3 regions of the Streptomyces sp. NPDC093568 genome follow, and region 3 is predicted to be linked to each of the others. Evidence: riboswitches for the same ligand, from Rfam matches in the RefSeq annotation. Region 3 holds a riboswitch; each other region holds the start of a gene.
The links. A riboswitch is a leader RNA that binds a small molecule or an ion and turns the genes downstream of it on or off. The one in region 3 is predicted to bind thiamine pyrophosphate.
Positions count from the first base shown of each region.

Region 1 (4,542 bases), on a different contig from region 3:
GCTCCAGGATGTCCAGGGCGGCCCGCGGCTGCAGCGCCCCGCGGTCGCGCAGCACGTCACGCAGGGTGCAGCCCGCGACGTACTCCATGGCGAGATAGACGTACGACCCGTCGGTGCCCTGGTCGAAGACCTGCACCACGTTCGGATGCGCCAGACGGGCGACGGACTTCGCCTCCCGGATGAACCGGTCGACGAACGCACCGTCCACCGCCAGCGCGGGATGCATCACCTTGAGCGCGAGCACGCGGTCCAGGCGGGTGTCCAGGGCCCGGTAGACCGTGGCCATCCCGCCGACCGCGATCCGCGCGTCCACGCGATACCGGCCGTCGAGCACCTGCCCGACCAGAGGGTCCTGAAGGGTCGTATCCACGCAGGTGAGTGTACGAGCAGACACTGACACGCCGTCCGGTTCGGCCGGGATCGGAGCGGGACTGAAGCTGACCTGTGACGGACGCCTCACTGGCCGAAGACTTTCCCTCGAACGCGCGTTCAGAACGCGGGGCGTTCCGGGTCCAGCCGTGCGAGGCCCGCCACCGGCGACGACGCCTCCGCGAAGTGCCGCCGCGGGATCCGCCCCGCCCGGTACGCCAGCCGTCCCGCGTCCACCGCGTGCCTCATCGCGTCGGCCATCAGCACCGGCTCCTGCGCCCGCGTCACCGCCGAGGCGAGCATCACACCCGCGCACCCCAGCTCCATCGCGAGCGCCGCGTCCGACGCCGTACCGGCACCCGCGTCCAGGATCACCGGCACGCGCGCGTGCTCGACGATCAGCTGGAAGTTGTGCGGATTGCGGATGCCGAGCCCGGAACCGATCGGCGACCCGAGCGGCATGATCGCCGCGCAGCCGACGTCCTCCAGCCTCCGCGCCAGCACGGGGTCGTCATTGGTGTACGGCAGCACGGTGAAACCGTCGTCCACCAGCGTCTCGGCCGCGTCCAGCAGCTCGATCGGATCCGGCAGCAGCGTCCGCTCGTCGGCGATGACCTCCAGCTTGATCAGCTCGGTGCCGAGCGCCTCGCGCGCGAGGCGGGCCGTCAGCACGGCCTCCCCGGCGGTGAAGCAGCCCGCCGTGTTCGGCAGCACCCGGATCCCGAGCTTCTCCAGCACGGACAGCACCGAACCGTGCACCGACGGGTCCACCCGCCGCATCGCGACCGTCGTCAGCTCCGTACCGGACGCCACCAGCGCCCGCTCCAGCACGTCCAGGCTGGGCGCTCCGCCGGTGCCCATGATCAGGCGGGACGTGAAGGACGTACCGCCGAGGACGAAGGGATCGTCGGCCATGGTTCAGCCTCCTTGGACGGCGGTCAGGACCTCGACGCGATCACCCTCGGTCAGGGGCGTCGACGGCCACTGCGTGCGCGGGACGACGGTTTCGTTGAGGGCGGCGGCCACTCCGGAGGGCGCCGCGGTGAGCAGCTGTACGGCGCCGTCGAGCGCCGTACCGGGAGCGATCTCTCGTCGCTCCCCGTTGAGGGAGATGTTCATGCCGGCTGCTCCGTGAGGACGGCGGCGGTGAACCGCCGGGGTGTGAAGTCGCGGGCCTCTTGAGGGAGTTCACCGGTGGCCAGCACATGCGCCATGACGTCTCCGGTGACCGGTGTGAGCAGCACGCCGTTGCGGTAGTGCCCGGTCGCCAGCGACAGTCCCGCAAGCTCGGTCGGGCCGAGCAGCGGCGCGTTGTCGGGGGAGCCGGGGCGCAGGCCGGCCCGGGTCTCGGTGAGCGGCAGTTCCGTGATGCCCGGCACCAGCTCATGGGCGTCGCGCAGCAGTTCGTACACCCCGCCCGCGGTCACCGTGGTGTCCCAGCCCTGCTCCTCGCTCGTCGCCCCCACGACCAGCTCCCCGTTCTCGCGCGGCACCAGATACACGTGGCTGCCGCGCACCACGGCCCGCACGGTCCGGCTCAGGAACGGCGCGTACCGCCGCGGCACGGTGAGCCGCAGCACCTGCCCCTTCACGGGCCGCACGGGCGGCAGTACCTCGTCCGGGACACCCGCGAGCCGCCCGCTGAGGCTGCCGCCCGCGAGGACCACCTGGTCCGCGCCCAGCTCGGTGCCGTCCGTGGTGGTGACGCCGGCCGCCCGGTCCCGGACGACATCGAGGCGCTCGGCCCACGACCGGTGGAAGACCACGCCGGCCCGCTCGCACGCGGCCACCAGCGCCCCGGCCAGCCGCCGCGGGTCGATCTGATGGTCGCCGTCCACCCGCAGCCCGCCGCGCACACCCGGCGCGAGCATCGGCTCCAGGCGCCGGCACTCGCGCCCCGACAGCCACTCGGAGTCCAGCCCCGACCGGTGCTGCAGGGCGTGCAGTTCGCGCAGGTGCGCGCGGTCGTCGGCGTCCAGCGCGACGGCGAGCGTGCCGCAGCGGCGGTAACCGAGGTCGTGGCCGGTGAGGTCGGTGAGCTCGGCCGCGAAGTCCGGATAGCGGCGGGCCGAGGCGAGGTTCAGCCCCAGCAGGGTCTGCTCGCCGTAGTGCAGTTCCGTGACGGCGGCCAGCATCCCGGCCGCCACCTGGGCGGCGCCGCCACCCGGCTCCGGGTCCACGACGGCCGTCGTGAACCCGCGCTGCGCGGCCCGCCACGCCGTGACCAGGCCGATGATTCCGCCCCCTACGACGAGGACGTCTGACGTTCGCGTACGCGACATGGGCGTCCAGCCCCTCCCTTCGCCGGCATGACCCGGATCAGGTTCGTACGGTCGGAGGCCGCCAGCCTCCCTCTCAGCCCGGTGCGTCCGGGCTCCCGCGAGTGCTCTACTTGGGCCACCCTAGCCCGCTGCCGTATGTCTCAGTAAGGGAGCCTCAGCCCATGGCCCGCTCGCTCGACGGTCTCGTCCTCGCCCCCGTCGCGGACCAAGCCCCAGGTCAGGTGGGTACCCGGACCCGGTTCACGTACCACGAGAAGGACGGCGAGATCTGGGCCGAGTACGCGGGCGGCGACGTCGTACGCGGGTATCTCGTGGGCGTCCGGGAAGGCGACCGGCTGGACTTCCGGTACGTGCAGCTCAAGCGGGACGGGACCACGTCCTCGGGGCACTGCGTGTCCACGGTGGTCGACCTGCCCGACGGGCGGGTGCGGCTGGAGGAGAGCTGGGAGTGGGAGTCGCAGCCGGGCAGCGGCACCAGCGTTGTGGAGCAGGTCACTGAGCACGACTCCTGACTGACAAATTGTCAGTTGTCTATGGTGATCAGGTGAGCGAGCAGACGACGCAGTCGCAGCGGTCCGTGGTCGTCGCCGGCGCCGGCATGGCCGGCGTGCAGACGGCGGTCGCCCTGCGGGAACAGGGCTTCACCGGCACCATCACCCTGATCGGCGCCGAGCCCCATCAGCCCTACGACCGGCCGCCCCTGTCCAAGGCCGTGCTGCTCGGCAAGGCCGAGGGCTCCGCCTTCGACGTCGACTTCGACGCGCTCGGCATCGACCTGCGGCTCGGGCGCGAGGTGCTCGGCGTGCGCGTCGCCGACCGGGAACTGGACACCGAGGCCGGGCCCGTCCCGTACGACGTCCTCGTGCTCGCCACCGGCGCCGAACCGATCCGGCTGCCCGGCGCCGAGGGCGTGCCCGGCGTGCATCTGCTGCGCACCCTGGACGACGCCGAGCGGCTGCGGCCGGTGCTCGCCCGCCAGCACGACATCGTGGTCGTCGGGGCGGGCTGGATCGGCGCCGAGTTCGCCACGGCCGCGCGCGAGGCGGGCTGCGCGGTGACGGTCGTGGAGGCCGCCGACCGGCCGCTCGCGGGTGCGCTGCCCGCGGAGGTGGCCGCGCGGATGACCGCCTGGTACGAGGACAGCGGCACGGAGCTGCGCACCCGCGCGCGCGTGGCGCGCGTCGAGCCCGGCGCGGTGATCCTCGACGACGGCTCGCGGCTGGCCGCGGGCGCCGTCGTGGTCGGCATCGGAGCGCGGCCCGCCACGGCCTGGCTGGCCGGCTCGGGCATCGAGCTCGGCGCGCACGGCGACGTCGTCGCCGACGACCGGCTGCGCACCTCCGCGCCGGACGTCTACGCGGTCGGCGACTGCGCGTCCTTCCCGTCGGCCAGGTACGGCGAGCGCCTGCTCGTGCACCACTGGGACAACGCCCTCCAGGGCCCGCGCACGGTCGCCGCGAACATCCTCGGCGAGACCGCCGCCGTCTACGACCCCGTGCCGTACTTCTGGTCGGAGCAGTTCGGCCGTTTCGTCCAGTACGCCGGTCATCACGCCGCCGCCGACACGACCCTGTGGCGCGGCGATCCCTCGGGCCCGGCGTGGAGCGTCTGCTGGCTGCGGGAGGGGCGCCTCGTCGCCCTGCTGGCGGTGGGCCGGCCGAGGGACCTCGCGCAGGGGCGGCGGCTGATCGAGTCGGGCACGCCGATGGACGCGCGGCTGCTGACGGACCCGGCCCGGCCGCTGAAGGCGGCGACGGCTTAGCGCGTTGAGGCGATGGCTCCTCCCAGGTGGACCGGCCTGACTTCCGACTGTCAGTGGCAGATGGCAGGCTTGTTTCCGTGACCGAGATTGACGCAAAGATCGATGCTCTCGTCCCCGCCTGGCTCACCC
Region 1 is NZ_JBIWJD010000005.1:438,099-442,640, reverse strand. It holds gene pknB (Stk1 family PASTA domain-containing Ser/Thr kinase) at 1-370, opposite strand, end outside; gene ACIRD7_RS22700 (thiazole synthase) at 490-1,284, opposite strand; gene thiS (sulfur carrier protein ThiS) at 1,288-1,488, opposite strand; gene thiO (glycine oxidase ThiO) at 1,485-2,651, opposite strand; TPP riboswitch at 2,649-2,760, opposite strand; gene ACIRD7_RS22685 (hypothetical protein) at 2,813-3,163, shown strand; gene ACIRD7_RS22680 (NAD(P)/FAD-dependent oxidoreductase) at 3,196-4,413, shown strand; gene ACIRD7_RS22675 (Rv2175c family DNA-binding protein) at 4,491-4,542, shown strand, end outside.
Region 1: it holds a riboswitch for thiamine pyrophosphate, as region 3 does, so the genes downstream of both, thiO (glycine oxidase ThiO) here and thiC (phosphomethylpyrimidine synthase ThiC) in region 3, are expected to answer to the same signal.

Region 2 (4,542 bases), on a different contig from region 3:
CCGCTACCTGCCGCGAACCGGCTAAGACGGTTCTAGCAGCCCGCCGAGTCATACGGCAACCGGCTAAGGTGGTTCCATGCGTGCCGGCTTCCCTGACTTCCGCCTCGGCAACGTGCTGGCGACCAGCTTCACGGGGACCCTGTCGGAGCGTCACGGCAACGCCGTGGAGCGCATCCCCACGCCGCACCGACTCGTCGACTGGCTGGCGGTGAGCGGCCTCGCCGTGGACTCCTGCACCACCGCCCAGCTCGACCGCGCCCGGGAACTGAGGGAGTCGATTCACGCCGCCGCGACGGCGGCCGCGATCCAGGACCCCCTCCCCGCGTCCGCTGTCCAAGTCATCAACGAATGCAGCGCTCAGGGCCGGGCCGCGGCGATCCTGACGCCCGAGGGCCGGCGGCGTTGGCAGCTCAGCTCGGCTTCCTGCGTGGAAGACGCCCTCGGCGTGATCGCCGCGGACGCGATCAGCATCATCGCGGGCGAACGAGACGGGAAACTGGCCTTGTGCGCGTCGCCAACCTGCCGAGCGGCCTTCTTCGACACCAGCCAGAGCCGCACCCGCAAATGGTGTGACATGAACACGTGCGGGAATCGCCAGAAGAAGGCGCGCTTCCATGCCAACCAGCGTAAAAACCCCAGATCGGCAGGGTGATCGAGGTCCGGCTGGACGAGTGGCGGGGAGCCGGCGCGTCGTAACCGGCCGCGGCCGCAGTTCACTCAAGTGGATCTGCGACACTGGTTGAGCCATGCCTAAGCCCGGAGAACTCACTTTCGTAGCCCCCCGCGGAGCCAAGAAGCCCCCGCGGCACCTTGCCGATCTCACGCCTGCTGAGCGCAAGGACGCCGTCGCCGCGATCGGGGAGAAGCCGTTTCGTGCCAAGCAGCTCTCGCAGCACTACTTCGCGCGGTACGCGCACGACCCGGAGCAGTGGACCGACATCCCGGCGGGGTCGCGGGCCAAGCTGCACCAGGAGCTGCTTCCCGAGCTGATGACCGTCGTACGGCATCTGTCGACGGACCAGGGGACCACGCGCAAGACGCTGTGGCGGCTGTTCGACGGGACGCTCGTCGAGTCGGTGCTGATGCGGTACCCGGACCGGGTGACCATGTGCATCAGCTCGCAGGCCGGGTGCGGGATGAACTGTCCGTTCTGTGCCACCGGGCAGGCGGGGCTGGACCGGAATCTGTCCACCGCCGAGATCGTGCACCAGATCGTGGACGGGATGCGGGCGCTGCGGGACGGCGAGGTGCCCGGCGGGCCCTCGCGGCTGTCCAACATCGTCTTCATGGGCATGGGCGAGCCGCTCGCCAACTACAACCGGGTCGTGGGGGCCATTCGCCGGCTCACCGACCCCGAGCCCGACGGGCTGGGGCTGTCCCAGCGCGGGATCACCGTCTCGACGGTCGGTCTGGTTCCGGCGATCCACCGGTTCGCCGACGAGGGCTTCAAGTGCCGGCTCGCGATCTCGCTGCACGCGCCCGACGACGAGCTGCGCGACACCCTCGTCCCCGTGAACACGCGGTGGAAGGTGCGCGAGGTGCTCGATGCCGGGTTCGAGTACGTGGAGAAGAGCGGCCGTCGGCTGTCCATCGAGTACGCCCTCATCCGGGACATCAACGACCAGGCCTGGCGTGGTGACCGGCTCGGGCGGCTGCTCAAGGGCAAGCCCGTGCATGTGAACCTGATCCCGCTGAACCCGACTCCCGGCTCGAAGTGGACCGCGTCGCGCCCCGAGGACGAGAAGGCGTTCGTCGAGGCGATCGCCGCCCATGGTGTGCCGGTGACGGTCCGGGACACCCGTGGTCAGGAGATCGACGGGGCGTGCGGTCAGCTCGCCGCGACCGAGCGGTAGTCTGGCCAGCGTAAGACCGTCGTAAGCACATCTTCATATTCCGACAGGGGAGCGCCACAGCGCTGAGAGTGCGGCAACCGGGCCGCAGACCCTCTGAACCTTGCCCAGGTCATTCTGGGTAGGAAGTTCGGTCACCACTCAAGCTGTTGCGCCCTGCCCAGGAGTCGAAAAGGCTCCTGGGCAGGGCCGCGTCTCTTCCTGGTCCATCCCAGGAGGAATTCAGTGAGCACAACCAAGAAGTTCGCGGCCGTCGCCGTCGGGCTGGGCCTTGTCACGCTGTCCGCGTGCGGATCCTCCGACTCGGGCAGTGGCAGCGGAGAGTCCACGAGCAAGACCGTGACGCTCGTCAGCCATGACTCGTGGGCCGTCTCGAAGGACGTCCTCGCCGCGTTCGAGAAGCAGTCCGGCTACAAGGTCCGGGTGCTCAAGGACGGCGACGCCGGGCAGGCCGTCAACAAGGCGATCCTGACCAAGGACAACCCGCAGGGCGACGTCTTCTTCGGCGTCGACAACACCCTGCTCTCCCGCGCCCTCGACAACGACCTGTTCCAGTCGTACGAGGCCAAGGGGTCCGACCTGATCCTGCCCGAGTTCCGGATCGACCAGGACAAGCACCGGGTCACGCCGATCGACACCGGCGACATCTGCGTCAACTACGACAAGGCGTACTTCACCGAGCACAAGCTGGCCCCGCCGGCATCGTTCGACGATCTGATCAAGCCCGCATACAAGGACCTCCTCGTCACCGAGAACGCCTCCACCTCCTCGCCCGGCCTCGGCTTCCTGCTCGGCACCGCCGCCAAGTACGGCGACGACGGCTGGCAGGACTACTGGAAGAAGCTGAAGGCCAACGGCGTGAAGGTCGTCGACGGCTGGGAGCAGGCCTACAACGAGGAGTTCTCCGGCTCCGCCGGCGGCAAGAAGGCCAAGGCCGACCGGCCGCTCGTCGTGTCGTACGCCTCCTCGCCGCCCGCCGAGGTGATCTACGCCGACCCGAAGCCGGCCAGCGCCCCCACGGGTGTCGCGGACGGCACCTGCTTCCGGCAGGTCGAGTACGCGGGCCTGCTCAGCAACGCCAAGAACACCGAGGGCGGCAAGGCGCTCCTCGACTTCCTGCTGACCAAGACGTTCCAGGACGACATGCCGCTGAACATGTTCGTCTACCCCGTGCGGGAAGCCGCCCAGGTTCCGCCGGAGTTCGTGAAGTACGGCCCGCAGGCCAAGGACCCTCAGACCATGGACCCCGCGAAGATCGCCGACAACCGTGACGACTGGGTCAAGTCGTGGACCTCGCTCGTACTGAAGTAGCGGAAGCAGCACCCCGCGAAGGACGCAGGCGGAGCGCGGCGGTGCGGCTCGGCCTCGTCGCCGTGCCCGTCGCGTTCTTCGCGGTCTTCTTCGCCTACCCCGTCGCCGCGATCGTCGGGCGCGGTCTGAAGGTCGACGGGGTCTGGCAGTTCGGGCGTCTGCCGGAGGTGCTCGGGCAGTCCGACATCCGGCACGTCCTGTGGTTCACCACCTGGCAGGCGCTCGCCTCCACCGCCCTCACCCTGCTGATCGCGCTGCCGGGCGCCTATGTGTTCGCCCGCTTCGACTTCCCCGGCAAGAACGTGCTGCGGGCCGTGGTGACCGTCCCCTTCGTGCTGCCGACGGTCGTCGTCGGCACGGCGTTCCTCGCGCTCGTCGGCCGCGGCGGACTCCTCGACGAACTGTGGGGCGTACGGCTCGACACCACCGTGTGGGCCATCCTGCTCGCCCACGTCTTCTTCAACTACGCCGTCGTCGTACGGACGGTCGGCGGGCTCTGGGCGCAACTCGACCCGCGCCAGGAGGAAGCCGCGCGGATGCTCGGGGCGTCGCCCCTCAGAGCCTGGCGTCAGGTCACCCTGCCGGCGCTCGCGCCCGCCGTCGCCGCCGCCGCGCTCATGGTCTTCCTGTTCACCTTCACCTCCTTCGGTGTGGTGCAGATCCTCGGCGGGCCGACCTTCTCCACCCTCGAAGTGGAGATCTACCGCCAGACCTCCGAGATCTTCGACCTGTCCACGGCCGCCGTCCTGACGATCATCCAGTTCCTCGCGGTGGCCGCGATCCTCGCCGTGCACGCCTGGACGGTGCGGCGGCGGGAGAGCGCCCTGCGTCTGGTGGACGCGTCGGTGACCGCGCGCCGGCCGCGCGGGGCGGGGCAGTGGGCGCTGCTGGCCGGTGTCCTGGCCGTCATCGCCGTACTCCTGCTGCTGCCGCTCGCCGTCCTCGTGCAGCGTTCCCTGGACGCCCCCGACTTCGCCTACTACCGGGCGCTGACCAGCGCCGACGGGGGGATCTTCCTGGTGGCGCCGATTGAGGCGATCGGCAACTCCCTCCAGTACGCCGTCGCCGCCACCCTCATCGCCGTGCTGATCGGCGGACTCGCGGCGGCCGCGCTCACCCGGCGGGACGCGGGCCGGTTCGTCCGGGGCTTCGACGCGCTGCTGATGCTGCCGCTCGGGGTGTCCGCGGTGACCGTCGGGTTCGGGTTCCTGATCGCCCTGGACGAGCCGCCCCTCGACCTGCGCAGTACGTGGATCCTCGTGCCCCTCGCGCAGGCCCTGGTGGGGGTGCCCTTCGTCGTACGGACCATGCTGCCCGTGCTGCGGGCCGTGGACCAGCGGCTGCGCGAGGCGGCGTCGGTGCTGGGGGCCTCGCCCTGGCG
Region 2 is NZ_JBIWJD010000004.1:561,898-566,439, forward strand. It holds gene ACIRD7_RS19970 (CGNR zinc finger domain-containing protein) at 77-652, shown strand; gene rlmN (23S rRNA (adenine(2503)-C(2))-methyltransferase RlmN) at 747-1,853, shown strand; TPP riboswitch at 1,889-1,996, shown strand; gene ACIRD7_RS19980 (thiamine ABC transporter substrate binding subunit) at 2,076-3,161, shown strand; gene ACIRD7_RS19985 (ABC transporter permease) at 3,137-4,542, shown strand, end outside.
Region 2: it holds a riboswitch for thiamine pyrophosphate, as region 3 does, so the genes downstream of both, ACIRD7_RS19980 (thiamine ABC transporter substrate binding subunit) here and thiC (phosphomethylpyrimidine synthase ThiC) in region 3, are expected to answer to the same signal.

Region 3 (4,542 bases):
AGTCGGCTGCGGGGCTTCTGGGCGAAGGCACGGGGCTTGGGGTGCCGGGTACGGGGCTTGGGGTGCCGGGTACGGGGCTTTGGGCGCCGACGACGGGGCTTGGGGCCTCATCGCCTCTGTCGGCCGACGTCTGGAGCCCCGCCTACCGAAGCCCTACCTACCGAAGCTTTACCTACCGAAGCCCTGCCCACCGAAGCCCCACCCCCCGAGCCGCCCACCGAAGCCTCCCCCTGACACGTCACCGCTTGCGCCGACGACCCCGCCCGCCCCGTCCCGGAGCTGCCTGACCGCTCGCCGGAACCGGCTCGGCACCGACCGGCACCGCACCCTTTTCCGGTCGGTCGGCCGAGACCACCAGGGCCGCGAGGGCCGTGGTGACCGGTACCGACGCGACCAGTCCGATGGAGCCGACCAGTGTGCGCACGATCTCCTCCGCGACGAGCTCGCTGTTGGCGACCGTGCCGACGCCGCTCTGCGCGATCGAGAAGAGCAGCAGCAGCGGCAGCGCGGCGCCCGCGTAGGCGAGGACGAGGGTGTTGACGACGGACGCGATGTGGTCACGGCCGATGCGGATGCCCGCGCGGTACAGCCCACGCCAGCCCATCGTCGGGTTCGCCTCGTGCAGCTCCCAGACCGCGGACGTCTGCGTGACCGTCACGTCGTCGAGGACACCGAGCGAGCCGATGATGATGCCGGCGAGCAGCAGACCGCTCATGTCGATCGACGGATACAGCCCGTGGATGAGGCCGGTGTTGTCGTCCGTGTTCCCGGTGAGCGCGGCCCAGTCGATGAACACCGAGCCGAGGACGCCGATCAGCAGCAGTGAGATGAGGGTGCCGAGTACCGCGACCGAGGTACGGGCCGAGAGACCGTGGCACAGATAGAGGGCGATCAGCATGATGGCGCTCGATCCCACCACCGCCACGACCAGCGGGTTCGAGCCCTGGAGGATCGCGGGCAGGATGAAGAAGTTCAGCACCAGGAAGCTGATGGCCAGCGAGATCAGCGCCATGAGGCCCCGCAACCGCCCGACGACCACGACGGCGAGTGCGAAGATCCCGGCGAGGACCGCCAACGGAACGCGCCGGTTCACGTCGGTCACCGAGTACTGCAGGTCCTTGGGGGCGGATGGCTCGTAGGCGGCCACGACCTCCTGGCCCTCGTGCAGCTGGCGCGACTGGTCGGGCTGCACGATCTCGGTGAACGTACGGCCCTTGTCCTTGCCGGTGTCGACACGGATCGTCGCCTTCTTGCAGGTCCCCTTCTCCTGCTGCACCGCGGCGGACCCCTCGGCGGTGGAGGTGTCGCCGGTCGGGGGCACTCCCGAGGCGCCCACGTCCTTGCAGTTCACCTCAACGACCTTGGTCACGGTGGCCTGCTGGGTCTGCCGGTCGAAGCCGACCCCGGTGCGCTCGTGCGGCGGGGCACCGCCCGGCCACAGCACCGCTAGCCCGACGACCACCGCCGCGGCGAACGGGATCAGGACCGCCGCGATGACCTTGCGCAAATGCTGCGAGACGGGAGCCGCCGGACCGTGGGCGTGACTGTGCGAGTGCCCATGACCGTTCCCCGGCCCATGTCCGCCGTTCCCATCACGACCGTCACCACCGTCACCACCGTCGCCCCCATGACCCCCAGGACCCCCGCCGCCGCCGCGTCGCCCGCCGGATCCGGGACCGCGGTCGTGCGGACCACTGGAACCGGGACCACGGTCGTGCGGACCACCGGAACCGGGTCCGCGCTCGTACTCACCGCCAAACCCGCCGCCGAAGCCCTCGCCGTGCTCGCGCATCCCGCCGGCCCCGGGGCCGTGCTCGTGCCACCCGCCGTTTCCAGGCGTGTGGCCGTCCTGGCCGCCCCCGGAATCCCGGCCGTAGCCACCCTCGTAACGGCCCCCGGGAACCCCTGGACCCCGGCCGTCCACACGTCCGTTGCCCTGCAAAGGGCCACCTCCAGGAACGCCCCTGGGACCGCCTCCCGAACCGCTCCCGGGACCGTTTCCGAAGCCGCTTCCAGCACCCGGTCGGCGTGGCGGTTCGGGCGGTGGGTACGGAGGTTCATGCGTCGTGGTCACCGACCGATCATCGCAAGAACGAATGGGGCCCCCTGTTCACCGCGCCCGAATTGACGCTAGCGTGGTGCCACCTTTGTACACGCGGGAGCTCGGAGCACCGGGCTGAGAGGGCGCTGACCTCCGTCCCAGCGATGTTTCACATGAAACATCACCCATCACGAGTGATGTTGCACACGAAACATCGGCAGACGGATATCGCTGCGTCGACCGCCGAACCTGTTACCGGGTAATGCCGGCGTAGGGAGTAGGTCTCATGACCATCAAGGACGCGCGCACGCCTGCCTCCAGCCAGGACGAACAGTCCATGTCGGACCAACAGTCCAGGCGGGACGAACAGTCCGAGCAGGGCGAAAAGCCCACGGAGGCCGGGAAGTCCATCGGCTGGCACAAGGCGTACGTCGAGGGCTCACGCCCCGATCTGCGAGTGCCGGTCCGCCAGGTGCACCTCACCAACGGGCAGTCGGTCACGCTGTACGACACGTCGGGCCCGTACACCGATCCCCTCACCGAGACCGACGTCCGCAGGGGGCTTTCCCCGCTGCGGGAGAACTGGATCATCGCCCGCGGCGATACCCAGGAGTACGCGGGCCGGCCCGTCCGTCCCGAGGACGACGGGATCAAGCACACCTCGCCGCGTGGCGGCCTGCGCAACCTGGACGCGGTCTTCCCCGGACGCCCGCGTCAGCCGCGTCGCGGCCGTGACGGCCAGGCGGTCACTCAGCTCGCCTATGCCCGCCGTGGGGAGATCACACCCGAGATGGAGTTCGTGGCCATCCGGGAGAACGTTTCGCCCGAGGTGGTGCGCGAGGAGATCGCGGCGGGCCGGGCCGTGCTGCCCGCGAACGTCAACCACCCGGAGATCGAGCCGATGATCATCGGCAAGCGGTTCCTGGTGAAGGTCAACGCCAACATCGGCAACTCCGCGGTCACCTCCTCCATCGAGGAGGAGGTCGAGAAGATGACCTGGGCGACCCGCTGGGGCGCTGACACGGTCATGGACCTGTCCACCGGCCGCAACATCCACACCACCCGCGAGTGGGTTCTGCGCAACTCCCCCGTGCCGATCGGCACGGTGCCGCTCTACCAGGCGCTGGAGAAGGTCGACGGCAAGGCCGAGGAACTGACCTGGGAGATCTACAAGGACACGGTCATCGAGCAGGCCGAGCAGGGCGTGGACTACATGACCGTCCACGCGGGCGTCCGCCTGCCGTACGTGCCGCTCACCGCGAACCGCAAGACCGGCATCGTCTCGCGTGGCGGCTCGATCATGGCGGCGTGGTGCCTGGCGCACCACAAGGAATCGTTCCTGTACGAGAACTTCGAGGAACTCTGCGAGATCCTCGCCGCGTACGACGTCACGTACTCGCTGGGCGACGGGCTGCGGCCGGGCTCGATCGCGGACGCCAACGACGACGCGCAGTTCGCTGAGCTCCGCACGCTCGGGGAACTCAACCGGATCGCGAAGCGTTTCAACGTACAGACCATGATCGAGGGTCCGGGTCACGTCCCGATGCACAAGATCAAGGAGAACATCGACCTTCAGCAGGAGATCTGCGATGAAGCCCCGTTCTATACGCTCGGCCCGCTGACCACGGACGTCGCGCCGGCGTACGACCACATCACGTCCGGCATCGGTGCCGCGATGATCGCCTGGTGGGGCACGGCGATGCTCTGCTACGTCACGCCCAAGGAGCACCTGGGCCTGCCCAACCGCGACGACGTCAAGACCGGCGTCATCACCTACAAGATCGCTGCCCACGCGGCCGACCTCGCCAAGGGGCACCCCGGTGCACAGGAGTGGGACGACGCGCTGTCCGACGCACGCTTCGAGTTCCGGTGGGAGGACCAGTTCAACCTCGCCCTGGACCCGGACACGGCACGGGAGTTCCACGACGAGACCCTTCCGGCAGAGCCCGCCAAGACGGCGCACTTCTGCTCGATGTGCGGGCCGAAGTTCTGCTCGATGAAGATCTCCCAGGACATCCGCCGCCAACACGGCGGTTCCCAGGAGGAGATCGTGGAGGGCATGGCTCAGAAGTCGAAGGAGTTCGCCGCGGCGGGCAACCGGGTGTACCTGCCGATCGCGGACTGACGTCGACGTCCTGACCCAGGGCGCCATGCCCTGGTGTAGGGATGGCCGAGCCGGCTCGTCGGCTTGCGCCTCCCCGAGGAAGGTTCCTCGGGGTTCCGTCGAGGAGGAGGTCCCCTGCCGGGGGCCTGCTCGCAGCGGGGGCGCAAGCCGAGGGGTTACTCCGGCTGGTGTTCCGGACCTCCGAAGTCCGGGCTCGTGTAGTCCGGGCTGCTGAAGCTCGGACGCGGGCCCGCGGCGGGGCCGTTGTCCGGGCTGCTGAAACCCGGGCGGTCGTAGCCGAGGTTCGGGATCCGGCCGGCCGGTGCCGACGGTGGCGTGCGGTGCAGGACCGCCGCCGTGCCGGGGTCGGCGAGCGCCTCCCGAAGGAAGGGCAGCA
Region 3 is NZ_JBIWJD010000008.1:278,142-282,683, forward strand. It holds gene ACIRD7_RS30390 (YibE/F family protein) at 239-1,792, opposite strand; TPP riboswitch at 2,146-2,335, shown strand; gene thiC (phosphomethylpyrimidine synthase ThiC) at 2,328-4,166, shown strand; gene ACIRD7_RS30400 (hypothetical protein) at 4,322-4,542, opposite strand, start outside.